DNA from 3 places in the Rhizobium sp. BK377 genome. Region 2 is predicted to be linked to each of the others. Evidence: riboswitches for the same ligand, from Rfam matches in the RefSeq annotation. Region 2 holds a riboswitch; each other region holds the start of a gene.
What was found. Region 2 has a riboswitch for cobalamin ahead of FHT92_RS10815 (ABC transporter substrate-binding protein). Riboswitches for the same ligand answer to the same signal wherever they lie in the genome.
Positions count from the first base shown of each region.

Region 1 (9,781 bases), on a different contig from region 2:
GTAACTCTTGAGTGCCCTCCGATGCTTTGTAGTTGCACGGAAACAGACTCACCCCCGGAAGGGGGGAATTTTGAATCGATACTTGAAACTGTGGTCGGTCCCGACTGAAATGCCACTACGGTCGTTTCCGGTCGACCATACTTGGATGTGAAAGAATAGAACACGATCGAGGCGAACTCATCAACGCCTCCATCTCGTGTTTTCGTCACCGCGGCGATTTGGTTGTTATTGCAAACGACAAGCCCAACCTCTGCGCCATCAACATACCATTGACCGGGAAAGGCAGGTGAAAGCACTCTCACCTTCCAACCCCGCTCGCTTGAGATACGACGGACCTCATCTAGCGAACTACCTAGCTTAAAAACACTTGGGCTATCAACTGCGTCAGCATTGGCGAGCGAGGCATTGAATCCTAAAGCTGACGCTATACAGCAGGCAAAAAGCAAGCGAGCAGGAGCGGCAATCAAGTTTTCTGTCCTTAAAATATTCAATCATAAGGCGTTACGATTGCATCGCCATCGCCGACTCCACAAGCCGTTTTGTGAATTGGCGGCGGGGTTTGCCCGCCGCGATTGATGCAACGACTAGGCAGCTACAGCAGCCTTGCGGCGGTCGCGGACGGCTTTCGCCAAATCCTCGAGCACTTCGACCGACATATCCCAGCCGATGCAGCCATCGGTGATCGACTGGCCGTAGACCAGCGGTTTGCCGGGGACGAGATCCTGGCGGCCGGCGACGAGGTTGCTCTCGATCATCATGCCCTTGATGTGGTGGTTGCCGGCGACGATCTGGCCGGCGACGTCGCGGACGACCTTCGGCTGGTTCATCGGATCCTTGCTGCTGTTGGCGTGGCTGGCATCGATGAGGATGCGCGGGTCGACGCCGAGTTTGACTGCTTCTGCGATGACAGCCTGAACGTCGGCAGCCTCGTAGTTCGGGCGCTTGCCGCCGCGCAGGATGATGTGGCAGTCCTCGTTGCCGCGGGTGGAGGCGATCGCTGCCTGACCTTCCTTGGTGACAGCGGGGAAATGGTGCGGCTGGGAAGCGGCCATGATCGCGTCGAGCGCGACACGCGCGCCGCCATCCGTGCCGTTCTTGAAGCCGATCGGGCAGGAGAGACCCGAGGCGAGCTGACGGTGGATCTGGCTTTCGGTCGTGCGCGCGCCGATGGCGCCGTAGCTGACGAGATCGGCGATGTATTGCGGCGTGATCGTATCGAGGAATTCGCAGCCGGCCGGCAGGCCCATGGCGTTGATGTCGAGCAGCAGGCGGCGCGCGATGCGCAGACCTTCCTCGATGCGGTAGGTGCCGTCGAGATGCGGGTCGTTCATCAACCCCTTCCAGCCGACGGTGGTGCGGGGCTTCTCGAAATAGACGCGCATGACGATTTCGAGATCGCCGGAGAGGCGTCGTCGCTGCTCGACGAGACGGGACGCATATTCGCGGGCGGCCGCCGGATCATGGATGGAGCAGGGGCCGATGATGACCAGCTGGCGGTCATCCTGACCGGTCAGGATATTGTGGATCGTGTCGCGCGTGCTGGTCACGGTCTGCGTAACCGCGGCGGTGCGTGGGATTTCCTTGATAATATCGGCAGGCTTGGTCAGCGGGGTGATCTCGACGATGCGCAGATCATCAATGGTGTCAGTCACGGTATGCTCTCCTGTTTGGTCATACCGTGCGGAACAAAAAAGCCGCCAGGTAGACTAGCGGCTGTTCGGGTTGTCGTCGCGTTAGTTTCGGTTACGCACAGACCCGCATCCGCTGGAAGCAGCGGTACGAATAAAATCGCGGTGCGTAAACGGACGAAATCGACATGGCGCCTATCTAACTATGCCAATGCGAATTGTCACGCAGAATTTGCTGCTGTTGAGCAGGTGTGTTTGAGGTCCTGTTACGCATATCGCCCGAACCGCTTGCGTCCGGGCGATATGAATTTGCAGACGCAGGAAATTAAAGCGCGTCGACGTTTACGCCGACGGTGATGGCGCCGATCGGCGTTCCCTTGTCGTCGGAGATGGTGACGCTTGCCTGCGACTGCAGCGCCTGCGTGGATTCGTCCTTTTCGATCTCATCGACGAAAACGGCATCTTTCCCGGCGCCGAAGGATTTCTGGAACTTGGCCTCGTCGCCCTGCCAGTAGTCGGAGGTAGCGTCGCTTTGGCCGACATTCAGTCCCTTCGCGTCCATGACGAAGATCTCTGCGATCTTGCCATCGGATGCAGCCTTCTTTTCCTGGAGGAATTTGGACAATGCATTGCCAAGCACGCCGTCAATCATCGTGTGGTCGGAGCCATCGACCTCGGCACGCCACTTCTTGTCGAGGGCGTCGATGTCGGCTGCCCCCAAGCTCGCGTTCGCGGCATTTTGCGCCTTGATGGCTTCGATGACTGCGGGGTCATTAAGCCAAGGCTTTACGTCGCTCGTCACATAGTCGGCGATCGGCGCAAGCTTGGCATCCTGCGCCATGGATACGCCCATGGGGACGGCAAATGCGGCGCAGGCCATAAGATATGCGGTCACGACTTTCTTCATAACTGTTCCTTCCTGGTTATTGGCTGATGGGATGAGCGTATCGAACGACGATGGGGTCAGAATTCCTCCCAGGCACCGGGAGAAGCGGCAACCGCGGCACTTCCTACATGCCGTTTCCCGGAAACTCTCGGCTCCGGGCGAGGTTGACGAGGGACCGGCTGAACGGGTGCATACAGGCTGGCGGCAGCCGCGCTGACAGTGAACCTGCCGGCCGAGTCCTGCAGAAGGCGTCCCTGGGTGAGCAATTCCTGGCAGGCGGCGTTCGTTTCCTCGACCATTGCCGCATTCTGTTGCGTGGCCTGGTCCATCTGGTTGATCGCACCATTGATTTCCTGCAGGCCCGTCGCCTGTTCGCGGTAGGACTGAACGATGGAAGCGATGCTGTCGCTGATGCGGTTGATCTGCTCCTCGATTTTCAGGAGAGCATCCCCGGTCTCGTTCACCAGCCCGACGCCTGCTGCAACTTCCTGGCCAGACACGGTGATCAGGTTCTTGATTTCCTTTGCCGCGTTTGCCGAGCGCTGTGCGAGCTCACGCACTTCCTGCGCGACGACCGCAAAACCCTTGCCGGCTTCGCCGGCGCGCGCCGCCTCGACGCCGGCATTCAGCGCCAGCAGATTGGTCTGGAACGCGATCTCGTCGATGACGCCGATAATGCGGCCGATCTGGCTCGACGAGGTCTGAATCCGGTCCATGGCTCCGATGGCATCACGTACCACGGTCGCCGAGACATGAGCGCTCCGCTTCGTTTCCTCGACCTGTTTTCCGGCAGTTTCGGCCCGCTGCGACGACGTTCTGACCGTCGTCGTTACCTCATCCAGAGCGGCGGCGGTCTGTTCCAGCGCTGCTGCCTGTTGCTCGGTCCGCTTGGCGAGCTGATCCGCTGAAGAGGCCAGTTCGCTCGATCCGCTTTCAACAGCCACGGAGGCGGTCTTGATCTCCGTCAGCGCGGCAGCGACTGCCTGGACCATATTGTTGAAATCCTGCCGCAGTTTATCGAATTCGGGGCCGAGATCGGCGAGATTTATCGAGAAATCGCCCGCGGCGAGCTTTTCCAGCGCATTGGCAAGAGCGGTCATGACAAGTCGCTGCGTTTTGCTGGCTTCTTCCGTCAACAATGCGTTGCGAGCCCGTTCGGAATCAAGCGAAGCACTCTGCTCGGCAGCGGCTTGCTCTCTTTCGACCTTTGCAATCGCCTCGTTACGGAAAACTTCCAATGCGCGGGCCAGAAAGCCGATTTCATCGCCGTTTTCCCGATAGGTGACGGGAGAGGCGAGATCGCCTTTCTGCAAGGCGCTGATTCGCTCGCTGAGAATCCTGATCGGCCGGCCAACGAGACTGCGCATGGCGAGAAGAAATGCGACAATGGCAATAGCGGTGATCAGGGACTGCGTCAGCACCGAAATGAAGACCTTCTGCCTGACTTCGGACGCGATCTTCTCGACGGACCAGTTCGTGACGACGTAGCCGGTGGCCTTGCCCGACTTATCGAGTGGTAGCGGTGCTGTGATCGTCACGACGCCGGCGGATATTTCGCTGTCGTCAATCGTCGTTTTTTCCGGCTTCGCGCTCAGGCGCTTTGCAAGATCTGCCGATGCAGGCAGACCATTGACGCCGTCGCGTGTCCACCTATCGACGGCGGTGAGTTCCGCATTGAATGCTGAGAATTGAACAAGGTCGAGCGAGGGATCGTCGCGGTAGAGAGAATAGGCATCTCGAACGGCATTCGCCTTGCCCCACTTCACGCCGCCTGCGGCCAGAGATGCAAACTGCTCCGCGTCCTTGGACCAGTTGGCCTTGGCGCCATCGATCAATGCTCGGGTTTCATATAACCAGGTGTACGTCGCAAAGGCTGATATGCCGCAGAGATTGACGGCAACGATAATCGCCGCCAGCTTCGCTGTCAGAGGCATCGTCTTCAAAAATTGGAACATCCCGCGGGGGCCTCGAAATGCGGCTCAGTCGGACACGTTCTCGACCGGCGTATCAATACGGGCATCGACGCTGGCGGCCGCATCATGAACGCTCATGCCCATGTCCTCACTGCAACCCAGAACGCGCAGATGCAGTGTGTATTTCATGTGTGAATAAATTATAAAGTAGAATGGGATACCGGTGCCCACCGCTGAATTGAACCCCATACGGGCGCTTCGGGAGCCGGTATCTCGAATAGGCGTCGCGTGCCGCTTGCCGCCACGCCGTTTCCACGCCATAGATCGCCGGTCAGGTGCCCGCCGTTACAAGCGGGAGAATCGGGAATCCGGTGCAAAGCCGGAACGTGCCCAACGCTGTAAGGCCGACGCTTGCCGCTCATCACGCCACTGGCCGCGAGGCCGGGAAGGCTGCGGTCAGGCGAAAGACGCCAAGTCAGAAGACCGGCCTGACGAGATAGACCCAACCCGCGCGGACGGCGGGCGGTTGCGTTGTTGGGGATTTGACGATGCGACCCATTGATGATGCCGTTTGCACGGCATCCAGCTTTTCTGCGGCCGAACGCGAGGCCGTTTATCACGCGATCATGACGCGGCGCGATGTGCGCAGCCAGTTCCTGCCCGATTCCTTGCCGGACGACCTCGTCATGCGATTGCTGACAGCGGCCCATCACGCGCCTTCGGTCGGTTTCATGCAGCCGTGGAATTTCATTCTGGTGAAGAGTGGCGAGGTGAGGGCGCGTGTGCGCGACGCCTTCGCCAAGGCCAATGAGGAAGCCGCGCAAATGTTTACGCGCGAGCGGCAGGAAAAATACCGGTCGCTGAAACTCGAAGGGATCGTCGAAGCGCCGCTTGGCATCTGCGTGACCTGCGACCCCTCGCGCAGCGGCAGCGTGGTGCTGGGCCGCACGCATAATCCGCGCATGGACAGCTATTCCACCGTCTGCGCCGTCCAAAACCTGTGGCTCGCGGCACGGGCCGAAGGCGTCGGCATCGGCTGGGTCAGCATATTTCGCGAAGGCGATCTGAAGGAGATCCTTGGCATTCCCGACCATATCGAGGTGGTTGCCTGGCTCTGCGCGGGGTTCGTCGACCGGCTCTATGACGAGCCGGAACTGGCGGTCAAAGGCTGGCGGCATCGGATGCCGCTGGACGAACTCATCTTCCATGACGGCTGGGGCCAGATAAAGACCTGAGCCATTATTGCTGCTGCGGCTGAGGGCCTGATGTTGCCGGATTGGCGAGATCGATCTTGCCCTGATCACCCGCCAGGAATTGCGGGCCGACCTGGCGCACCTTGTTGCCGGCCGGATCATAGGGACGATCCGGCACCTGCGCCTGCGGGGCACTTGCGGCTTTCGGGGCTTCGGTGCGGATCGTGGTGATCGAACCCTTCGGCTCGGGCACCGGCGCAGAGGCCGTCTGGCTCTTGCGCATTTCCTCGTAATAGGCGCTGAGATTGCAGGAGCAGGCGGATTTTTCGCCGGGCGCGCGGGTCTTGTAGGCGAAGGCGTTCTTCATTGCGCCATAGGGGGCGCCCGTCGCCGTCGAAATCATGTTTGCGGCTTCGGTGCTGGAAATGTCGCGATAAAAGAGTTCCGTCTCCACGCCAGGGCACATCTTGGCACAGGTTGCGGCATCGCGGCCGAAATCAACCGAGGTGGCATTGTTGCTGATCGGGAAGAATCCGCCGTCGCAGGTGCGCACACAGATCGTGCTGACCGGCGAGAGCATTTCTGCCCGCGGCAGGCCGTAGCGTTCACCGCCGCCGAGCGGGATGAACGTGTCGCCACGCATAGCTTGCTCATCGATCGAAGGAGCCGGCGCATAGGCGTCACCCTGCACAGGTTCACTGAAGCTGTCGCTGTTGCAGCCATTGTCTTCGAGCGCGGCCATCAGCTCCTCGCGGGCCGGATCGGCACCACCCTGGCGCAACGCGTTGCGGCGATCCTGCAGGTAGCGGACATTGTCTACCATCTTCGCTTCGGACTGCGCGAGCTCCTCGCAGAATCCGGCGTTCTCGCCGCCGACGACGATCACGCTGCCCGACGTGCAACCATAGCGGCGCAGATCGCCGCGCACCTTGCGCAGTTCGAGATTCTGCTCGGCAAGCGCGCCTGCGTACTGGCGCATCTCCGCTCCATTGCTGCCGATCGATTGCGGCAGGTCGGCAAGGCGGCCACGCAGATCCTCGCAGATCGCATTGGTCTGCGCCTCCGCCGGGACCGCGAAAGCCAGAAAAAGGAGGAGAGACAGGTTTCGGCGCTTCACGACGTCGTCCCGGAATGAGAAAAGTATCTGTCGGTCGATTGCGGCTTCATCCACCGCGCTTTGTCCTAACCTATTTCCCTTAATAAGCTCAGAGTAATTCCTAGCGCATTTTTGCGATCTTATCTAGCAAGACAGATGTTCCGCCTCCGCCTCACCCGCAATCGCGCGGGAGATCGTTGATAGCTAAATAGATGATATGACAAAAATTTCAGACCGCACCCACTTCTCCGGAAGGACACCGGATATCCCGGAAACCCGCGGCCTTCACGTTTTCGTGGATGGCTGTTTCGAGCCGCGATCCGGGCAGGGCGGGTGGGCCTTCGTCGCCTACCGCGACGGTGTGGAAATCGCGTCCGGCTTCGGCAGCCTGGAGGACACCGCCAATAATGCGATGGAACTGACTGCCGTGATCGAGGCTGCAATCTGGATCAGCCGCACGGCACCGGGCGTAGCAGCAGTCATCTGGTCCGATTCCGTCTACGCCGTCGAAGGCTGCAACCGCTGGCGACCTATCTGGAAGAACAATGGCTGGAGGAAGAGCAACCCGAACGGCAAGGCCAGAAACCGGGCGATATCAGATGCGGAACTCTGGAAAGCCGTTGATGGCGAGCTGTCCAAGAATCCCCTGATATATATTGCCTGGTGCAAGGGCCATTCCGGCATCGAAGGCAACGAACGGGCGGATGAGCTGTCGGATCAGAGACGCCGAGCAATACGGCGCCGCTGATATTCCAGAGCCAACGGTCTCGTTTCGCAGACGGTTACGCCGGCTGCGATGCCTCGACGACAGCAAGCGCTGCCATGTTGACGACGCCGCGCGAGGTCACGGACGGCGCCAGGATATGGGCGGGCATCGCGGTGCCGAGCAGGATCGGGCCGACATGCAGGCCGTCGGTCATCGACTTGACGACGCCGAGCGTGATATTGGCGGCATCGAGGTTCGGGAAGACCAGCAGGTTGGCTTCGTCATGCAGCGTGGTGTGTGGCATGACACGGCGGCGCAGCTCATCGGAGATCGCGCTTTCGCCGTGCATTTCGCCGTCGACTTCGAGATCGGGAGCCGCTTCGCGCACCAGCTGCAGCGCATTGCGCATCTTGGTGGCGCTTTCGGATTCGCGCGAGCCGAAGTTCGAATGCGAGACGAGGGCCGCGCGCGGGGTGATGCCGAAACGCTTGATTTCCTCAGCTGCCAGAACCGTCGCCTCGGCGATTTCCTCAGCCGTTGGGTTGAAGGTGACGTAAGTGTCGGTGAAGAAGGTCGCGCCGCGTTGCGAGATCAACAGGCTGAGTGCCGAGAAATCGCGCACGTTCGGGCGCTTGCCGATGATCTGGCGCACATCGCGCAAGTGCTTCTCGTAACGGCCTTCAAGACCGCAGATCAGTGCGTCGGCCTCGCCGCGCTTGAGTGCCAGCGCACCGATGACGGTCGCGTTGGTGCGCACGATGGTGCGGGCCGCTTCCGGAATGACGCCGCGGCGGCCGACGAGCTGCAGATAGAGATCGACATATTCGCGAAAGCGCGGATCGTCTTCGGGGTTGATGACATCGAAATCCTGTAACGGGCGGATGCGCAGGCCGTAGCGCTTCAGGCGCGTTTCGATGACCTGCGGACGGCCGATGATGATCGGCTCGGCAATGCCTTCTTCGAGCAGCACCTGGGCGGCACGCAGCACGCGCTCGTCTTCGCCTTCGGAGAAGATCACGCGCTTGCGCTCGGCCACCTTTGCGGCCGTGAAGATCGGCTTCATGACGAAGCCCGAGCGGAAAACGAAGCGGTTCAACTGGTCGAGATAGGCATCGAAATCGGTAATCGGCCGGCGCGCGACACCGCTTTCGGCAGCGGCCCTGGCGACAGCCGGTGCGATGCGCAGGATGAGGCGCGGATCGAAGGGCGAGGGAATGAGATAGTCGGGGCCGAAGACCGGGGTTTCGCCGGAATAGGCGCGGGCGGCAACGTCGGACGGCTCCTCACGGGCAAGGGCCGCGATGGCACGCACGGCCGCCATCTTCATTTCCTCGTTGATCGTCTCGGCGCCACAGTCCAGCGCACCCCTGAAAATATAGGGGAAGCAGAGGACGTTGTTGACCTGGTTCGGGAAGTCGGAACGACCGGTGCAGATCATCGCATCCGGGCGGGCGGCGCGAGCCAAATCCGGCATGATCTCGGGCGTGGGGTTGGCGAGAGCCATGATCAGCGGCTTCTCAGCCATCTGCGCCAGCAATTCCGGTTTCAGCACACCGGCGGCTGAAAGACCGAGGAAGACGTCGGCGCCGCCGATATTGTCGGCGAGGGTGCGCGTGTCGCTCTTTTGCGCGTAGACGGCCTTCCACTCGTCCATCAGCTCGACGCGGCCTTCATAGACGAGGCCTTCGAGGTCGTGGACCCAGATGTTTTCGCGCTTGGCGCCGAGCGTCACCAGCAGATTGAGACAGGCAAGGGCTGCCGCACCGGCGCCGGAGGCGACGATCTTGACCTCGTCGATCTTCTTGCCGGCGAGTTCGAGACCGTTGAGGATGGCGGCGGCGACGATAATCGCGGTGCCATGCTGGTCATCGTGGAAGACCGGGATCTTCATCTTTTCGCGCAGCTGCTTCTCGACGCGGAAGCATTCCGGCGCCTTTATGTCCTCGAGGTTGATGCCGCCGAAAGTCGGCTCGAGCGAGGCGACGGTGGAAACCATCTGCTCGACATCATCGGCATCCACTTCGATATCGAAGACGTCGATACCGGCGAATTTCTTGAAGAGGACAGCCTTGCCTTCCATGACCGGCTTGGAGGCAAGCGGACCGATATTGCCGAGGCCGAGTACGGCGGTGCCGTTGGAGATCACGGCAACGAGATTGGCGCGCGACGTATAGTCTGCGGCCTGTTCCGGATTGTCACGGATCGCGAGACAGGGGGCGGCAACACCGGGTGAATAGGCAAGCGCCAGATCGCGCTGGTTGCCCAGCGGCTTTGTCGCCTGGATTTCCAGCTTGCCGGGGCGCGGATAGCGGTGGAAGAAAAGCGCCTGTTCGTCGAGGCTTCCGCCTGCCGAATTCTT
Region 1 is NZ_JACIAC010000008.1:84,139-93,919, forward strand. Features, by position in the region: gene FHT92_RS25760 (3-deoxy-7-phosphoheptulonate synthase) at 585-1,652, opposite strand; gene FHT92_RS25765 (hypothetical protein) at 1,954-2,535, opposite strand; gene FHT92_RS25770 (methyl-accepting chemotaxis protein) at 2,592-4,469, opposite strand; gene FHT92_RS29700 (hypothetical protein) at 4,494-4,616, opposite strand; cobalamin riboswitch at 4,744-4,934, shown strand; gene bluB (5,6-dimethylbenzimidazole synthase) at 4,976-5,662, shown strand; gene FHT92_RS25785 (DUF2865 domain-containing protein) at 5,667-6,737, opposite strand; gene FHT92_RS25790 (ribonuclease H) at 6,934-7,464, shown strand; gene FHT92_RS25795 (NADP-dependent malic enzyme) at 7,499-9,781, opposite strand, start outside.
Region 1: another riboswitch for cobalamin. It lies ahead of bluB (5,6-dimethylbenzimidazole synthase); the one in region 2 lies ahead of FHT92_RS10815 (ABC transporter substrate-binding protein).

Region 2 (9,781 bases):
GGCGCATTCCCTGCAGCTGTCGACGATCGTACCGACGGCAACGTTGTCACCCACCTTGAAGCGCGAAATATTGCTGCCGACGGCAGACACGCGCCCGACGATCTCATGACCCGGCACGAGGGGATAGTTGGAAAATCCCCAGTCGTTGCGGGCCATGTGGAGGTCCGTGTGGCAGACGCCGCAATAGAGGATATCGATCGCAACATCTTCGGGACGTAGTTCCCGGCGATCGAAGGAGAATGGTTGCAACGGCGTATTCGCGTCGGTTGCGGCAAATCCTGATGTTCTCAATGGCTTATCCCCTCGAAAGGCTGCTGAAAGCTGATGGCAGCGAAAGCTGCGCAAAGGGGGATATAGCGTCAGGGGATTATCCGAATTAGACGAGGCCGGCGGGATAGGCTTGTGAACTGGGCTCAGTAATCGCTTCTGAGTCCTGCATCGCTATCCCGTCGCCATGAGCAGCCAGCCAGACATCAAACAAGGCTGGCGCCCCAATTTCTCAAAAATCCGACAGCCGGGGCTGGACAAGGCAAATGTAACTTTATAACAACGACTATGTAATGTTATTACATTAAGGAGAGATTTCATGTATCGGGGCCTTTTCGCCATCTCTGCAGTCGCCACCGCGCTCACATCCGCCGTCCTGCCATCGTCGTCCCGCGCTGAAGAGGAACAGCAGGAGAGCTGGCGGCTTTTCGTGGCTGATCACAGCCTGCCGGTCGTGCGCGCCATCGATCTTGCGAGCGGCAGACAGATCGGCCGCTTCGATCTCAAGGGTTATGCCGCCCTGTCGCTGAGCGAGACGGGGCGCACGGTCTTTGCTGTCCAGGGCGAAGAGAATGTCGTTCACGCCATCGAGACCGGCATTGCCCTTTCCGATCATGGAGAGCATCGCGATATCGAGGTGACGCCGCCGAAGCTGGTCGATGCGACCATAAAGGGTGAGAAGCCGGGCCATGTGGTCACACATGGCGATGACGTGGCGATCTTCTATGATCGCACCGACCGCTTCGATCTCTTGAAGGAAGGCAGCCTGCTGCAGGCAAAGCCGGAGCCGAAACCTTTTAATACCATCGCCGCCCATCACGGCGTCGCGGTGCCGATGGGCAATCATCTGCTGGTCTCAGTGCCGAACATGCAGGCCCCGGTCAAGGAGGGCGAGTTGCCGCCGCGCCTTGGCCTGCGGGTGCTCGATCGTGGTGGCCGGCAGATCGGCGATGTCGCGCCCTGCACCGGCCTGCATGGCGAGGCGACCTCTGCCCGCCTCGTCGCCTTCGGTTGCGAGGAAGGCGTACTCATCGCCCGTCCCGGCGGCGCGGAAGGACCCAAACTCGAGATGCTCGCCTACGGCGCATCGCTGACGCAAGGCAAGGTTTCCACCTTGCTCGGCGGCCGCTCCATGCAGTTTTTCCTCGGCAATTACGGGGAGGATAAGGTGGTCCTGATCGATCCTGATAATACGGATGCACCTTATCGCATCATCGACCTTCCAACGCGGCGCGTCGATTTTATGCTCGATCCGGCAAAGTTCCAGAATGCCTATATCCTCACCGAAGATGGCAGGCTGCATCTGCTCGATACGGTAAAGGGCGAGATCGTCAAATCGGAAACCGTCACGGAACCCTACAGCAAGGACGGCCATTGGCGCGATCCGCGTCCTCGGCTGGCCGCGGCCGGCGATGATATCGCCATTACCGATCCTCGCCGCAGCCTGATCCGCCTTGTCAGTAGCAAAACGCTGAAGCAAACGCGCGCGATCCCCGTCGAGGGTCAGCCCTTCGGGCTTGTCGCCGCCGGCGGCTCGGGCGCGAGCCACTAAGCGGCCTCGGACCCGACACACTTCGCATTCCGGCGCTTGACGTCGCCCATCGCGGCGTCATAGACCGGGACGACGGTTCCCCGAAGAGAACTCCGAGGGGAATAATAGGGAACACGGTGAGGACGACCCAAGAGGGACCGAGACCGTGGCTGCCCCCGCAACTGTAAGCGGATTGTCGATCTCGGGGTCGATCGCGACAGCGATCATGCCCTCGGCCTACGGGCCGTGCCACTGCGATTTCGCGGGAAGGCAGATGACCGGCACATATTCGCGAGCCAGGAGACCTGCCGTCGACACGATCCAATCAAGCCGGGCGGGGATGCCCGGACAAGGAGCAGACATGATTGACGCCACCCCTCTCCACCTGCCGCCATCCATCCGTCTCGATTGGAAGATCCGCCGCTAGCTTCTCGCTCGCCGGCTTCGTTCGCGCATTCGCGCCGGCATCCGCCAGCCCTTTTCCTTTGATCGAGAGTTTCCATGCGACAGCTTCTGAAGAGCTTTTCCCTCGCGCTCGCGCTGGCCGGATTTGCTGCGCCCGCACTTGCCGCCACTCGGTATCCCCTCACCCTCGCCAATTGCGGCCGACAGGTCACCTTCGAAAAGGCGCCGGCCAGGATCGTCTCGATCGGCCAGGGCATGACCGAAGTGCTCTTCTCGCTCGGCCTTGCCGACAAGATCGCCGGCACCGCCGTCTGGGTCGGCCCGGTCCTTCCGCAATATGCCGATGTCAACAGCAGGATCAGACGGCTAGCCGATAACGATCCGAGCTTCGAATCCGTCGTCGGCGCAGAGCCCGATCTTGTGGCTGCCGAATTCGAATGGCATGTCGGCGCACAAGGCTCCGTCGGCAAGCCCGAGCAGTTCGCCGATCTCGGCATCAACACCTATATCGCGCCTGCCGATTGCGTCGCCAAGATCAACGCCGATGGCGGCGACGGCGTGCGCAAGGAGCTGTTCACCATGGACCTGATCTATCAGGAGATCGCCGAACTCTCCGAGATCTTCGACGTGAAGGACCGTGGAGACGCACTGATCGCCGACTTGAAGAAGCGCGAGGCCGCGGCCGTTGCCTCCGTTTCAGGCGCTGCGGCCAAGAACCTGCCGGTCGTCTTCTGGTTCTCCAGCAAGGAGGTCAAGGGCGATGCCTTCATCGCCGGCAAGAACAGCGCGCCGGCCTATATCCTGAAGACGCTCGGCGCCAAGAACGTCGTCAGCACGGAAGAGGAATGGCCCCTCGTCGGCTGGGAAACGATTGCGCAGGCCAATCCCGCCGTCATCGTCATCGCCACCATGGACCGCCGCCGCTATGCCGCCGACGACCCGAAGGTGAAGGTCGATTTCCTGGAAAACGATCCGGTCACGAAAGAGCTCGATGCCGTCAGGAACGGGCGCTTCGTCATGATGGACGCCCAGTCGATGAACCCGACGATCCGCACGATCGACGGCATCGAAGTGCTGGCAAAGGGCATCAAGTCCTTCGGTCTGACGCAGTGAGCCAGGCTGCCTCGCCACAGAGACGATGGTGGGCGCTGGCAACTCTCGCCATTGCCGCCTTCCTCCTGCTCGGTATCATGATCAGTCTCGCCGTTTCGATCGGCGAGATATCGATCCCGCTCGCCACCACGGCGAAGGCGGTTTCCAACCGCCTTTTCAGCACGGCATTCGAGCTCAGCCGCATTCATCAGGGCATCGTCTGGGATTACCGCCTCAGCCGCGCGCTGGTGGCGGCGAGCGCCGGTGCGTCGCTGGCGCTCTGCGGCACGGTGCTGCAGGCGCTGCTGCGCAATCCGCTTGCCGAACCCTATGTGCTCGGCATTTCGGCCGGCGCGTCGACGGGGGCCGTCTGCGTGATGATATTAGGCCTCGGTTATGGCATACTCGGCCTGTCGGGCGGCGCCTTCATCGGCGCGGTCGCCGCCTTCCTGCTGGTTGGCGTGCTGGCCGCCGGTGCCGGCGGCACCAGCGAGCGCATCATTCTCTGCGGCGTGGCGGGCTCGCAGCTTTTCAATGCGCTGACCTCCTATATCGTCACCACCTCGGCCAATGCCGAACAGGCCCGCGGCGTGCTCTTCTGGCTCTTGGGGTCGCTCAGCGGCGTGCGCTGGCCGGATGTCTATCTCTCCGTGCCGGTTGCCATGATCGGCTTCATCCTCTGCGTGGCGCATGTACGCGCCCTCGATGCCTTCGCCTTCGGCACGGACGCCGCAGCCGCGCTCGGCGTCCCCGTGCGCCGCGTGCAATTCACCCTGCTCGGCGTCACGGCGGCGATGACCGCCAGCGTGGTCAGCATGGTCGGCTCCATCGGCTTCGTCGGCCTCGTCATTCCCCATGCCGCCCGCTTCCTCGTCGGGCCGGCGCATGGCCGTCTGCTGCCGGCGACCGCGCTTGGCGGCGCGCTCTTCATGGTCGGCGCCGATATCATCTCGCGCATCATCATTCCGCAGCAGATCCTGCCGATCGGCGTCGTCACCGCGCTCTTCGGCGCACCGGCCTTCGCCATCATCCTCTATCGCGTGCGGAGAAGCGCATGAGCATCACCGTCGACAACGTCACCTATGCCGCCGGCAATACCGTCATCGTCAATGGCGTCAGCATATCCGTCGAGAAGGGCAAGGTGCTCGGCCTGCTCGGGCCGAACGGCTCCGGTAAATCCAGCCTGCTTCGCCTGATCTGCCGGCTGCGGCAGGTCAGATCCGGCATCATCCGCCTCGGCGACGACGATGTCTCCGGCCTTTCGCGCGCCGCCCTTGCCCGCCGCATCGCCTTCGTCGAGCAACAGTCGACGACGGATACGCAGATCACCGTGCGCGACGTCGTGCGCCTCGGCCGCACGCCGCATCGCGGCCTCCTCTCCTCCTGGGGCTCCGACGACGATGCCGCCGTTACGGAAGCACTTGCCCGCGTTGACATGGCCGAGCGGGCCGGCCAGCTCTGGCAGACGCTGTCGGGCGGCGAGCGCCAGCGCGTGCATATCGCTAGGGCGCTGGCCCAGAGCCCGAGCGAATTGCTGCTCGACGAGCCGACCAACCACCTCGATATCCAGCATCAGCTCGATATCCTGGCGCTGGTCGCCAAACTCGGCCTCACCTCGATCATCGCGCTCCACGATCTCAATCTGGCGGCGATGTTCTGCGATCACCTGGCCGTGCTGCAGAAGGGCGAGGTCGTGGCCGCAGGCACACCTGAGGAGGTGCTAACCGAAGATCTGATCGCCCGCGTCTTCGGCGTGCGCGCCCATATCGAAAGATCGGCCGTGCATGGCCGCACACATATCCAGTACCGGGTGAGTTGATCCGCGACAACGGGGTGATGCGCTAGCGCATATCGGTCGCCCGGTCGCCTTGTCCGTTCGTTGTGACAGCCGTCTTACAGCGATGCCCCTGCCATCACGCCTACCAGTTCCCAGGATCGGCGGTGTGATCGACAGCGGCGAATTCGTCCGCCTGTGCGCGATCCAGTGTCACAGTTCTCGTCCTCTTCGTCTCGTCCGCGACCAGATAGCGAAGCGGCGCCGCCTCCTTGGCGAGTTCCTGATACAGGAGAAGCGCGGCCTCCTCGGCGGTATCGGCCTCGATCTCTCGCGTGATGGACACAGTGAACTTCTGCATGGCTTCGGGCTTTCTCGATCGTCGCGGGCATGGACGCAATGTCCGCCGCCTGACAATAAGCGCAGAGCCGAATAGTTCAAGCTGCCCCCGCCCTCGACGATCAGCCGTCCGCCCTCAAACCGACCGCATCAACCCGCCATCCACCTTCAGGCTCTGGCCGGTAATATACCCCGCCCCGTCAGACACAAGAAACGCAATCGTCGCGGCCACTTCCGCACTCGTGCCATAGCGTTTCATCGGCACCGCCTCACGCCGTTCCTCCGTCGCCGGCAGGCTGTCGATCCAGCCGGGCAGCACATTGTTCATGCGGATGTTCTCGGCTGCGTAGGTATCGGCAAAGAGTTTGGTATAGGCGGCAAGGCCGGCGCGGAAGACCGCTGAGGTCGGAAACATCGTCGACGGCTCGAACACCCAGGCCGTCGAAATATTGACGATCGCACCCTTCTTCTGGGCCTGCATGATCGGCGTCACCAGCCGCACCGGGCGGATGACGTTCATCAGATAGACGTCCATGCCGGTGCGCCACTGCTCGTCGGTGATCTCGTTCAGCGGTGCGCGCGGCCCATGGCCGGCGCTGTTGACGAGAACGTCGATGCGCCCCCAGGCCGCCATCGCCGCATCGGTGAGCCGCTTCAGATCGTCGTTCGACTGGTTGGAACCGGTGACGCCGACGCCGCCGAGTTCCTTGGCGAGCGCCTCGCCCTTGCCGGAGGAGGACAGGATCGCGACCCTGTATCCATCGGCCGCAAGGCGTCTTGCGCTCTCGGCCCCCATGCCGCTGCCGCCTGCCGTGATAACAGCCACTTTTTCTACTGACATGCCGGTACCCTCCTGAAGCGATATCATTGATTGATCGATGTGTGAGTGCACGATACCATGTCCGTCACGCGAGCGCGAAACAGTTCTCCTCTTTTATGGCAGTAGAAAAACTACTTGATGAGCGATATCCCGGGAAAGCTACCCTCCCTCAATGGCCTCAAAGCTTTCGAAGTCGCGGCGCGCCACCTGAACTTCAGGCTCGCCGCCGAAGAACTCGGCGTCACGCAGGGCGCCGTCGCCCAGCAGGTTCGCGGCCTCGAAGCACAGCTCGGCATGGCCCTGTTCGAGCGGCTGCCGCGCACGCTGGCGCTGACATCGGAGGGCCGACGCTACATTGCCGATATCAGGCGCGCCTTCGAGATCATCGCGAGAGCAACCGACGAGCTGAAGCCGCAGGCGATCAAGCTCACCATCAGCACGACGCCAACCTTCGCATCGAAATGGCTGATCCCGCGCCTGGCGGACTTCACCGTTCTGCATCCCGATCTCGACCTGCATATTCTGGCGACCGAGCGCATCTCGAATTTCGTGGCCGATGGCGTCGATCTCGCCGTCCGCTATGGCCGCCCGCCCTTCGGGCCGGGGCTGAATGCCGAACTCCTGTTCGAACAGGAGGTCATCGCCGTCTGCAGTCCGCTGCTGCTTGCCGGCCGGACTGCACCGCGCACGGCCGAGGATCTCTCGGCTTATCCGCTGCTGCACGATGCCCACAATCTCTGGCCGGAATTCGTCGAGCGCCATCTCGCCGGCGGCAGCAGTCCGTCCTTCAAAGGCATCAGCTTTTCGCAAACCGCGCACGCCATCGAGGCGGCGATCGCCGGACAGGGCATCGTTCTCGCCAACGGCGGCTTCGTCACCGAGGATCTGGCCAAGGGCCGGCTGGTGCGTGTCTTCGAAGCCAGGCTGCGCGGCCCGTCGGACATCTACCTCGTCTGGCCGCGCTACCGGAAATCTCCTGCGCGGGAAACCGTGATCGGCTGGCTGTTCGCCGAAGCGCAGAAAAAGGCTGAGCCGTCGCCCATGGGCCTGGTGTCGCCTGGCTGAAAATAACCAGCCCTTGCGCAGGACGCCGGAGACACCAGATTCAATCTCTTCATTCCCGCCGATAAGCACCGATAATAACAGGCCTATTTAATGTTCCATTTCATTCTCGGCCTTCCCTGGCTGGTCGTCCTCCTCCGCTTCATCCTGCCCCTGCCGTGGATATGGCCTGCCAAGGCCCTGCTGGCCGGAGTCCTCCTCGTCGGCTCCCAGCAGGTCCTGCTGAACCGCATGTCGTCAGGGTCCATCTTCGCGCCCGAATATCCTCGCCCGCTGATTATCGTGCTGAATTTCCTCTTCGGCGCGACACTCCTTCTGGCTGTCTTCCAGATCGCGCTCGATGCCGTCTCGCTTGTCCTTGCCCTCATCGAGGGCCAATTTCCGGCCGTGCCTCCTGAAGTCCGCTATATCATCGGGCTTGCGGCTTTGGGCCTCGCCGCCTTCGGCGTTGCCGGAGCCGTGCGCATTCCGCCGGTGAAAAATGTCGAGATATCAATTCGCGACCTTCCCGAAGCCTTCGACGGCTACCGCCTGCTGCAATTGACCGACCTGCATCTCAGCCGCCTCTTCCCGGCGTCCTGGGCCGAAATCCTCGTCAGGAAGGCCAATGACTTGAAAACCGACCTGATCGTCGTGACCGGCGATTTCATCGACGGCCGTCTGGAAAAACGCCGTGCGGATGTGGCACCGCTCGCAAAGCTCGAGGCGAGCGACGGCGTCTTCGCGATCCCCGGCAATCACGAATATTATTTCGGCTACGACGATTGGATCGAGCACGACGCGAGTCTCGGCATGCGCATGCTGATGAACGAACACGCCGTCATCGAGCGCGGCGCCGATCGGATCGTCATTGCCGGCGTGACCGATCTTGCGGCCTTCGGCAGACCGATGCCCAATCCCGATCTTGCCGCGGCCTTGAAAGACGCCCCGGCCGAAGCTCCGGTCATTCTTCTCGACCATCAGCCGAGAATGGCAATCGAGACCGCCAAGAGAGGCATTGCGCTGCAGCTGTCAGGCCATACCCATGGTGGCATGGTCCTCGGTCTCGATCGTCTGGTCGCCCGTGCCAATAGCGGCTTCGTCTCCGGCCACTACCAGGTTGGTGATATGCAGCTCTATGTCAACAACGGCACCGCGCTGTGGCCGGGCTTCGCGCTCAGGCTCGGCCGGCCCTCAGAGCTAACGGTCTTCACGTTACGGCGAAAAGTCTAATCCCGCTCGGGTCTCGTATCCTTGACCATCAAGCGAATGCGCTCGGCCAGATCAGGATCGACGGGATTATAGACGACCATGTTGAGGTCCGGCCTGCCATCGATGGCAAAACCGGAATATTCAAGCTCGATATCGCCGAGCACGGGATGTTTCAGCCGCTTGGTTCCTTCGCCATGCGCGATCACCTCATTCTCCTCCCAAATCCGCTTGAACTCAGCGCTCGTGCGGCAAAGTTCCTCCACCAGATCTGATATCTCCGAAGTAGCGCCCGCCCGTGCCGCATCTGCCCGGAAGGCTCCGACGACAAAACGCGCCATGGCCTCCCAATCATGCTGAACGTTGCGGACAGCAGGGTTGGAGAACAGGAGACGCAGAACATTCCGATCTCCGGGCGCAAGCTTGCCGTAGTCGGTCATGACAACGGTGGCTGCGCGGTTCCAGGCCACGATATCCCAGGCCGCCGTGCGCACCAGCGCCGGGCTCACTTCGAGCGCATCGATGAGACGCTGCAGCCGAGGGCTGATGCCTTCGATGGCGCGGTAGCGCACCTCCGGCGGCCGGCCGAGACCGAGGATGAAGAGGTGCTCGCGCTCGGGCTCGGTCAGCATCAGGCCGCTCGCGATCCGGTTCAGCACATCAGCCGAAGGTGCGCCACCGCGACCCTGCTCCAGCCATGTGTACCAGGTCGGGCTGATATTGGCGCGCTGCGCCACCTCTTCGCGTCTCAGGCCCGGCGTGCGCCTGCGCCCGGAAAAACCGAAGACCGCCGGATCGAGGCGCGAGCGGCGGTCGCGAAGGAAGGTACCGAGGGCATTGCTGTCGGTGCTCATGCTGTCCCTGTTAGCCATTATAATAGGATAACGTCACTACTTTAACAGCATAAAACATAGCGCAATATTGGGCTTCATCGCAATAAGGAGACACAGCATGCGCATTTTTCTCACCGGCGCCACCGGCTTCATCGGATCCGCCATCCTGCCTGAGCTGCAAAAAGCGGGTCACCATGTCATCGGCATGACCCGCTCGGATGCCGGCGCCAAGATGTTGGAAGCCGCCGGCGCCGAAGTCCACCGCGGGGTGCTGGAAGAGCCCGAGAGCGTGCAAGCCGGCGTCGAAAAGGCCGATGCGGCCATCCACACGGCCTTCGACCATAATTTCTCCCGCTTCGCCGAGAATTGCGAGAAGGACGGCCGCGTCATTGCCGCGATGGGCGAGGCGCTCAAGGGCTCGAACCGCCCCCTCCTCATCACATCAGGCACCGGCATGGGCAATGCTCATT
Region 2 is NZ_JACIAC010000002.1:425,504-435,284, forward strand. Features, by position in the region: gene FHT92_RS10805 (NAD(P)-dependent alcohol dehydrogenase) at 1-291, opposite strand, end outside; gene FHT92_RS10810 (metallochaperone AztD) at 587-1,819, shown strand; cobalamin riboswitch at 1,876-2,126, shown strand; gene FHT92_RS10815 (ABC transporter substrate-binding protein) at 2,300-3,316, shown strand; gene FHT92_RS10820 (iron ABC transporter permease) at 3,313-4,353, shown strand; gene FHT92_RS10825 (ABC transporter ATP-binding protein) at 4,350-5,114, shown strand; gene FHT92_RS10830 (hypothetical protein) at 5,215-5,430, opposite strand; gene FHT92_RS10835 (SDR family oxidoreductase) at 5,545-6,249, opposite strand; gene gcvA (transcriptional regulator GcvA) at 6,367-7,293, shown strand; gene FHT92_RS10845 (metallophosphoesterase) at 7,384-8,502, shown strand; gene FHT92_RS10850 (helix-turn-helix transcriptional regulator) at 8,499-9,332, opposite strand; gene FHT92_RS10855 (SDR family oxidoreductase) at 9,430-9,781, shown strand, end outside.

Region 3 (9,781 bases), on a different contig from region 2:
GACCGCCAGACGGTTCGAGGCACGCAGCGCGTGGTAGGTCACCGTGTAGAAATAAATATTGGTGAAATCGACGCCCTCTTCAGAACCGTAGTGAATGCGCTCGCGGGCGAGGTATCCATGCAGGTTCATCTGGCCGAGACCGATCGCGTGGCTGTCGTCATTGCCCTTCTCGATCGAGGGCACCGACGAGATATGGCTCATGTCGGAAACGGCGGTCAGTGCACGGATCGCGGTCTCAATCGTCTTGCCGAAATCGGATGAATCCATCGCCATGGCGATGTTCAAAGAACCGAGATTGCAGGAGATATCCTTGCCGAGATGCTTGTAGGAAAGATCGTCGTTGAATTCGCTGGCCTCGCTCACCTGCAGGATTTCCGAGCAGAGGTTGCTCATGCTGATGCGGCCGGCAATCGGATTTGCCCGGTTCACCGTGTCTTCGAACATGATGTAGGGGTAACCACTCTCGAACTGGATCTCGGCGATCACCTGGAAGAATTCGCGTGCCTTAATTTTCTTCTTGGTGATGCGGGCATCCGCCACCATCTCGCGATACTTTTCCGTCACCGATATCTCGGTGAAGGGCACGCCGTAGACCCGCTCCACATCATAAGGCGAGAAGAGATACATATCCTCGTTGTTCTTGGCGAGTTCGAAAGTGATATCAGGCACGACGACGCCGAGCGACAGCGTCTTGATGCGGATCTTCTCGTCGGCATTTTCGCGCTTCGTATCGAGGAAGCGCATGATGTCGGGGTGATGGGCGTTGAGATAGACGGCACCCGCCCCCTGCCGCGCGCCGAGCTGGTTGGCATAGGAGAACGAGTCTTCCAGCAACTTCATCACGGGGATGATGCCGGAAGACTGGTTCTCGATCTGCTTGATCGGCGCACCGGCCTCGCGGATGTTCGTCAAGGAAAGCGCAACGCCACCGCCACGCTTGGACAGCTGCAGCGCCGAATTGATGGAGCGGCCTATCGATTCCATATTGTCTTCGACACGCAGCAGGAAGCAGGAGACGAGTTCGCCACGCTGCTTCTTGCCGGCATTGAGGAAGGTCGGCGTTGCCGGCTGAAAACGGCCGGCAATGATCTCTTCCATCAGATCGCGTGCCAGCTGTTCATTGCCTTCGGCCAGCGCCAGCGCCACCATGCAGATACGGTCTTCGTAGCGCTCCAGGTAGCGCTTTCCGTCGAAGGTCTTCAGCGTATAGCTGGTATAATATTTGAAGGCGCCGAGGAAGGTCGGGAAACGAAACTTCTTGGCATAGGCTTCGTCGAACAGGTCGCGGACGAAATTGAACGAATACTGGTCGAGGACTTCCTGCTCGTAATAGCCTTCGGTGACCAGATAATCGAGCTTCTCCCGGAGATTATGGAAGAACACCGTGTTCTGGTTCACATGCTGCAGGAAATACTGCTTGGCCGCCATGCGGTCCTTGTCGAGCTGGATCTTGCCCTCATCGTCATAGAGGTTCAGCATCGCGTTCAGCGCGTGATAATCGAGCGCTTCCAAGGCCTTCAGCGGCTTGGCGACCGCATCCCGCGTCAGGTTTGTCCCAGTGTCCAAAATCGTCCCATCCCGTCTTTGACATTGGCGACATCCTCGGCAGTCCCCAGGAGCTCGAACCGGTAGAGGTAAGGCACCTGGCACTTCTGCGAGATTACGTCGCCGGCAAGCCCGTAGGTCTCGCCGAAATTGCTGTTGCCCGCAGCAATGACGCCGCGGATGTTGGAGCGGTTTTCCGCATTGTTGAGGAAACGGATCACCTGTTTGGGCACGGCTCCTTTTCCGCCGTCCCCGCAATAAGTGGGCGAGATCAGCACAAAGGGTTCGCGAATGTGGATGTCTTCAGCGCCTACGGGAATGCGCGCCGCGCGCAGTCCCAGCTTCTCGACGAAACGATGGGTATTCTCCGACCGGCTGGAATAATAGACGATCAGGCCCACCGCTCTTCTCCGATCAGGAGAGCGCGCTGATCATATCGGGGCGGAAGCCCGCCCAGTGGTTCTCGCCGGCAACGACGACCGGAACCTGCATGTAGCCCATGCCGCGCACGCGATCGAGCGCGTCGGCATCCTCGGAGATATCGATGATCTGATAGTCGACGCCCAGACGGTCGAGGGCGCGGTAGGTGGCGGTGCACTGAACGCAGGCAGGCTTGCTGTAAACGGTAACGCTCATCATGTTCCTCGTGATGTCAATGGATTCCGGACGCAGAACTAGGATCGGGCGCCTTGCGGCGTCCGGGGCAACGCTTGAGAATGATCTAACAAAGTCGGCGCTTTACACGCCAGGCATTATCCTCTGCGGGATCTGCGCGGGCGGCGGTTTTGATGCTCTCGACATGACTTCAACCCCGAAGTGCTCATGCGGAAGTTCGGGGCAGCGTAACAGGCACGGATAGATCCGCATTCATGCACGCGACCTTCCGGACACCCCGCCCGTGGACAACCAGTTCAAGGCAGGTCTCCTGGCTCGCGGGTCGAAGCACCCTGCCCCCAGCCTTCCCAAAGCCTCATGCCTCAGTGACCTGAAATCGGACAGTTGCTCGCCGCTTACAGTTGCGGGGGCAGCTGCGGACTTGTCGCGCCTTCATGGCGAAACGCACCGTATTCCCGTCTTAGCCCGCGACCCTCACGAATCGAAGGAACCTTGAACACTAGATATAGTACGCGAATCCCAGTTTGCGTCAACGGATGGTTTGCGCGTCGCGTTACGGCATGTTTGAAATCACTGCATTCGTGTGAAGAACGTGGTTAACAGATGATTAAAGAAAGCAGGCTGTGGAGAAGGCCCCAAGGAAGAGAGCCAGCCTTTGGCCGGCTCTGCGATTTTCGATTCCCGAATCACGCCCGAATCGCCGATGGGGTATCGCGCAACAGGCCGACTTTGCATTCGGGCCAGCCTCGGTTTCGGCAGATCCCGGGAACCATGATGCCACGGGCGTGCACCTTCCGCACGCTGCTAAAATGACAAACTTTACGTCTTTATCTGGAGAAGACGAAGCGCGTTCATCGTCACCAATACGGTCGCGCCGGTATCGGCAAGGATCGCCGGCCACAGGCCGGTAATGCCGGCAATAGTAGTGACGAGGAACACCGCCTTCAGCCCGAGAGCAATGGTGATGTTCTGCATGATGTTGCGCATCGTCCGCTTCGAGAGCTCGATCATGCGGGCAACGTCGCCGACACGCCCATGCAGCACGGCCGCATCCGCCGTTTCCAGCGCAACGTCGGTGCCGCCGCCCATGGCGATGCCGACATCGGCGGCGGCAAGTGCCGGTGCATCATTGATGCCGTCACCGACCTTGGCAACGAACAATCCTTCCTTCTTCAGTTCGCCAACAATGCGCTGCTTGTCCTGCGGCAGCAACTCGCCGCGCCAGTCGATGCCGAGGTCACCGGCAACGGCTGCTGCAGTGCGCTTGTTGTCGCCGGTCAGCATGATGGCGCGCACGCCTGCCGCCTTCAGCGTCGCAAGCCCGCTCGTGGCGTCGTCGCGCGGCTCGTCGCGCATGGCGATGAGACCGGCCGCGACACCATTGACGAGCAATACCGAGACGCTCTTGCCCGCACCATTAAGTGCCGCGACCCGCTCGTCCTGTTCGACATTCAGCGCCCCGCGCTCGCGCGCGGCCGGCGGTGACAGGAGATCGAGCGTCTCGCCGCCAACCTTGCCGGTCATGCCCTTGCCGGGCAGCGCTTCCACTTCGAAGGCCGGCGGCACGGGCACGGCATCGGCCTTGGCACGGTTGAGGATCGCCAGCGCCAGCGGATGGCTGGAGCCCTGTTCGAGAACGGCAGCACGCGAAAGCACCTCTGCCTCCGAGCGCCCATAGGCGATGATATCCGTGACCTGCGGCTTGCCTTCGGTCAGCGTGCCTGTCTTGTCGAAGGCAACGGCCGTCACCTTGCCAAGCGATTCAAGGACTGCCCCACCCTTCATCAGCAGACCGCGGCGCGCACCCGCCGAGAGCGAGGCAGCTATTGCTGCCGGCGTCGAAATGACCAGCGCGCAGGGGCAGCCGATCAAAAGGATCGCGAGTCCCTTGTAGATCCATTCGCCCCATGCTCCGCCCCCCAACAGCGGCGGCAGAACGGCGACCAGGGCCGCCACGACGACGACACCAGGCGTATAGTAGCGGGAGAAACGGTCGATGAAGCGTTCCGTAGGTGCCTTCGATTCCTGAGCCTCCTCTACAAGCTTGACGACGCGGGCGATCGTATTGTCCTCGGCAGCGGCCGTGACACGGACGCGCAATGCAGCGTCGCCATTCACCGTGCCGGCGAACACCGTTTCGCCTGTGCCCTTGCGCACCGGCGTGCTTTCGCCCGTCACCGGCGCCTCGTCGATTGCGCTTTCTCCGAACAGAATGGTGCCGTCGGCGGAAATCCGGTCTCCCGGCCGCACAAGAATAACGGAACCGACCGCAAGCGTCTCGGCCGGCACTTCCTTTACTTCGCCATCCGCCTCGAGTAGTGCGTTCTTCGGCACCAGCGTCGTCAGCGACTGGATGCTGGCGCGCGCCTTGCCGGCGGCAACCCCTTCCAGCAATTCGCCAACGAGGAACAGGAACACGACCGTCGCTGCCTCTTCACCGGCATTGATGATGACCGCGCCAACAGCGGCAATCGTCATCAGCATTTCGATGGAAAACGGCGTGCCGGAAAGTGCGGCCACGACCGCGCGGCGTGCGATCGGTACCAGCCCCACCAGCATGGCGATGATGAAAGCATACGGAGCAATCGAAGGCACCAGGTGGCCCACGACATAGGCAACGACGAGTGCAAGTCCCGAAAGGATCGTCAATCGGCCCTTCTTGCTCAGCCACCAGGGACCGGTCATCGGCCCATGATCATGGCCGTGCAACCCCTCGACCTCCTCGGTGCCATGCGAATGCCCATGATCGGCGTGATCATGACCAGCATGATCGTGGTCATGACCGTCGTGGTCGTGATCATCATGCTTATGATCATGCGCGTGGTCGTGATGCGCATGATCATGATCGGTCTTGCTTTCTCGGACAGGAGCCTTGCCCGTGAGCGGAGCAACCGAATAACCGAGGCCGATCACCTTTTTTTCGATCGCCTTTAGATCGCTGCTGCCATCATGGCGCACCGTCATCGTACCCGCCGTCACCGATACGGAGACGTCTTCGACGCCGGGCACGCGCCTGACGGCCGTATCGATTTTCGTTGCGCAGGCGGCGCAATCCATACCGCCAACCCGGTACCGTGCCTGTGCTGCTTCGTTCATGATTTCGATCCTTGCTTGTAGGCGGCATCCTTCCTACATCCTCTAGCGACTAGAGGTGCAAGAGGAAAATCATGAAAAAGATCACCATCGGTGAAGCCGCTCGTCAGAGCGGCGTCAAGGTGCCGACGATCCGCTATTATGAAGGTATTGGCCTGCTGTCCGCTCCAAGTCGCAGCGAGGGCAACCAGCGCTCCTACGAACCATCGGACCTCAATCGCCTCGCCTTCATCCGCCATGCCCGCGAGCTCGGCTTCGAGATCGAGGCGATCCGCACTCTCTTGCAGCTTCAGGACGACCCGCATCAGCCCTGCGCCTCCGCCGATGCCATCGCAAAGGCTCGTCTCATTGAAGTGGAGCAGCGTATCCGCAGCCTGAACGCCCTGAAGGCCGAACTGGAACTGATGGTCGAAGGCTGCGGCCATGGCCGCGTCGATCAATGCCGTGTCATCGAGGTGCTCGCCGATCACGGCAAGTGCGCTCACCCGCATCACTGACACTTGCGCTCGTTCCCCGCCCGCGCCAAGAAGGCGCAATGAAACAGAAGAAAATCGCGATCATCGGCGGCGGCCCCTCCGGCCTTTCGGCAGCCGAAGTGCTGTCGGCAAGCGGCCATGCCGTTTCCGTCTATGATGCGATGCCGACCTTTGCCCGCAAGTTCCTGCTCGCCGGCAAATCCGGACTCAACATCACCCATTCCGAAGACTACGAACGCTTCGCCACCCGCTTCGGCGATGCCAGTCCCCTGCTGCGCGCGGCTCTCGATGCCTTCACACCGGCAGATATCCGCGTCTGGGCAGCCGGGCTCGGCACCGAAACCTTCGTCGGCTCCTCCGGCCGCGTCTTCCCCAATATCATGAAGGCTTCGCCCCTTCTGCGTGCCTGGCTTGCCCGGCTGGAAGGCCGAGGCGTCAGCTTCTTTCCCCGCCATCGCTGGATCGGCTTTACCGACGACGGGCATGCATTCGAAACGCCTGATGGCGGCAAGACCATCTCCTGCGATGCGACACTGTTCGCACTCGGGGGTGCCAGCTATCCGCGTCTCGGCTCGGACGCCGCCTGGGTGCCGTTGCTTGTCGAACGCGGCATAACGATCGCCCCATTTCAGCCCGCCAATTGCGGCTTCGATGTCGCCTGGAGCGATCTCTTCCAAGACCACTTCGCCGGACAGCCGCTGAAATCCGTCACGGCAACGTCGCGCGCTGGCACATTTCCCGGCGAGTTTGTCATCACCCGACACGGCATCGAAGGCAGCCTCATCTATGCGCATTCGGCCGTCCTGCGTGATGACCTGCGGGAACATGGTCAGGCAGCGCTTTCAATCGACCTCGCCCCCGGTCGCACGCTGGAGCGTCTGTCTCGCGATCTCGCCCGGCAGGGGGCTAAGTCGAGCTTCTCCAATCGCCTGCGCAAAGGGGCCGGCATCGATGGCGCAAAAGCGGCACTCTTGCGAGAGCTAGCGCCGGAAACAAATCGCAACGACCCGCAAGAACTCGCCACCGCCATCAAGGCCCTGCCTGTCCCACTGCTGCGCCCACGCCCAATCGCCGAGGCCATCTCGTCGGCCGGCGGCATCGCCTTCGGTGAAATTGACGAGACCTACATGCTGAAACACCTCCCTGGCGTCTTCGCAGCCGGAGAGATGCTGGATTGGGAGGCGCCGACAGGGGGCTACCTGCTCACCGCCTGTTTCGCCACGGGCCGCGCCGCTGCAAAAGGCATCGAGGCCTGGCTCGGCCGAAGGTGACGGCAAAGGCTGCACGCCGACATGCGAACCGACGGGCACACAACTGTCTCAGAAATGCGACACGGACCAGCCGGAAAATTCCATCCCTAGAATCTGCCGTCATGCCGGCCTGATTGCAAAGCTGCCGCATTTACATCAGAATATGCGCAAGTTCCGTGGGAGGAGCCTCAATGCACGAACAATCCGCGCATGCGGAGCATGTCTATACGTGCGCCCAGCAGAATTCCGCTGCGGCCAGCTCTCCAATCGTGGCTTCCTGGCGCCGCTGCATGACCATGTATCAGCTGGCGCCGGAAGATAAGCGCGCGCCCCTGCGCCTCACCGAGCAGGAATTTGGCCTGGCGCGGGAGCAATCTGAACAGCTGATCGCCGATGCTCGCGAGGAACTCGACCGCCTCTTTGCGACTGTCGGCAAAGCCGGCTGCTGCCTGTTGCTGACGGATCGCAACGGCATTGCGCTGGAGCGTCGCGGGGCCACCGGCAATGACAAGGATTTTTATGATCTCGGTCTATGGACCGGTTCCGTCTGGACCGAAGCCAGCATCGGTACCAACGGCATCGGCACCGCCCTTGCCGATGATCGAGCCGTTGCCGTTTTCCGGGATCAGCATTTCTACTGCTCCAACATCAAGCTGAGCTGCACCACAGCACCGATCCGCGATCATCGTGGCCTGCTGGCAGCCGCCCTTGACATCTCGACCTGCCGTGACGACGTCAATGAAATTACGCTCAGCATCCTGTCGCAGGCCGTGCGGGATGCGGCGATGCGCATCGAGCTCAATCTGTTCCGCTCTGCCTTCGCCGGTGCCCGCTTCGTCATGGTGCCGGCCGGAGTCAATTCCGCTAATGCACTCCTCGCCGTCGATCGGCACGACCTTGTTCTCGGCGCCACGCGGGCCGCCCGCCTCGCTCTCAAGCTGGACGACGTGCGCATCGCTGCCGGCCTTCCCGCCTCCGATGCGCTGCATGAAGGCCGCGTCTCGCAGGAAAAGGAGATAGCAGAGGCCGAAAAGGCCGCGCTTCGGCGAGCCCTGTCTCGCACCCATGGCAACGTTTCCCAGGCCGCCGCAGCCCTCGGCATCAGCCGTGCGACACTGCATCGGAAGATGAAGAAGCTCGACCTGCACTGACATCATGCCAAAGGCTTGATCACAATGTCGTGGCGACACCGGAACCTGTCGCAACTCTGCGACACTGTGCGCTGCGGTATTGGCAAGCTGCCCTGTTCCCTCAGGCAAAAGCGGCACAGATTTCCTCCCACTGGTTCGTTCCGGAACCTGTTCATCAAGGGAGGATGACATGCTTCATCAGAAAATCGTCGAGTCGCCATATAAGCTGAGATACGGCAACTATATCGGCGGCGAATGGCGCGAGCCGATCGGCGGCAAATATTTCGACAACGTCACGCCAGTGACCGGCGGCAAGCTCTGCGAAATCCCGCGCTCCGACGAAAAGGACATCAATGCCGCGCTCGATGCCGCCCATGCCGCCAAGGAAAAATGGGGCCGCACCTCCACCACCGAGCGCTCCAACATCCTCATGAAGATCGCCCAGCGCATGGAAGACAAGCTGGAGCTTCTGGCCCAGGCCGAAACCTGGGACAACGGCAAGCCGATCCGCGAAACCATGGCGGCCGACATTCCGCTCGCCATCGACCACTTCCGCTATTTCGCTTCCTGCATCCGCGCCCAGGAAGGCACGATCGGCGAAATCGATCATGATACGGTTGCCTATCATTTCCATGAGCCGCTCGGCGTCGTCGGCCAGATCATTCCCTGGAATTTTCCGATCCTGATGGCCGCCTGGAAGCTGGCACCGGCCCTCGCCGCCGGCAACTGCGTCGTTATCAAGCCGGCCGAACAGACGCCCGCCTCTCTGCTTCTCTGGGCAGAAATCGTTGGCGATCTCCTGCCGCCCGGTGTGCTCAATATCGTCAACGGTTTTGGCCTCGAAGCCGGCAAACCGCTCGCATCCAGCCCGCGCATCGCCAAGATCGCCTTTACCGGCGAGACGACGACAGGTCGCCTCATCATGCAATATGCCAGCCAGAACCTCATTCCGGTCACGCTGGAACTCGGCGGCAAGTCGCCCAACATCTTCTTTGCCGATGTGGCAGCCGAAGACGACGATTTCTTCGACAAGGCGCTCGAAGGTTTCGCCATGTTCGCGCTAAACCAGGGGGAAGTCTGCACTTGCCCAAGCCGCGCTCTCGTCCAGGAATCGATCTACGACCGCTTTATGGAACGGGCCGTCAAGCGCGTCGAAGCCATTAAACAGGGCAACCCCCTCGACCCGGAAACGATGATCGGCGCTCAGGCGTCTACCGAGCAGATGGAAAAGATCCTCGCTTACCTCGATATCGGCAAGCAGGAAGGCGCACAGGTGCTGGCCGGTGGTTCGCGCAACGATCTCGGCGGCGAACTTTCCGAGGGCTATTACATCAAGCCAACCATCTTCAAGGGCCACAACAAGATGCGTGTGTTCCAGGAAGAAATCTTCGGCCCGGTCGTCTCCGTCACCACCTTCAAGGATGACAAGGAAGCGCTCGAGATCGCCAATGACACGCTCTACGGCCTCGGTGCCGGTATCTGGACGCGTGACGCCAATCGCGCCTATCGCTTCGGTCGGGAAATCCAGGCCGGCCGTGTGTGGACCAATTGCTACCACGCCTATCCGGCCCATGCCGCCTTTGGTGGCTACAAGCAGTCCGGCATCGGCCGTGAAACGCACAAGATGATGCTCGACCACTACCAGCAGACCAAGAACATGCTGGTCAGCTAC
Region 3 is NZ_JACIAC010000006.1:19,143-28,923, reverse strand. Features, by position in the region: gene nrdE (class 1b ribonucleoside-diphosphate reductase subunit alpha) at 1-1,566, opposite strand, end outside; gene nrdI (class Ib ribonucleoside-diphosphate reductase assembly flavoprotein NrdI) at 1,545-1,946, opposite strand; gene nrdH (glutaredoxin-like protein NrdH) at 1,960-2,181, opposite strand; cobalamin riboswitch at 2,443-2,670, opposite strand; gene FHT92_RS21935 (heavy metal translocating P-type ATPase) at 2,980-5,256, opposite strand; gene FHT92_RS21930 (helix-turn-helix domain-containing protein) at 5,328-5,750, shown strand; gene FHT92_RS21925 (TIGR03862 family flavoprotein) at 5,789-7,000, shown strand; gene FHT92_RS21920 (helix-turn-helix domain-containing protein) at 7,171-8,130, shown strand; gene adh (aldehyde dehydrogenase) at 8,300-9,781, shown strand, end outside.
Region 3: another riboswitch for cobalamin. It lies ahead of nrdH (glutaredoxin-like protein NrdH); the one in region 2 lies ahead of FHT92_RS10815 (ABC transporter substrate-binding protein).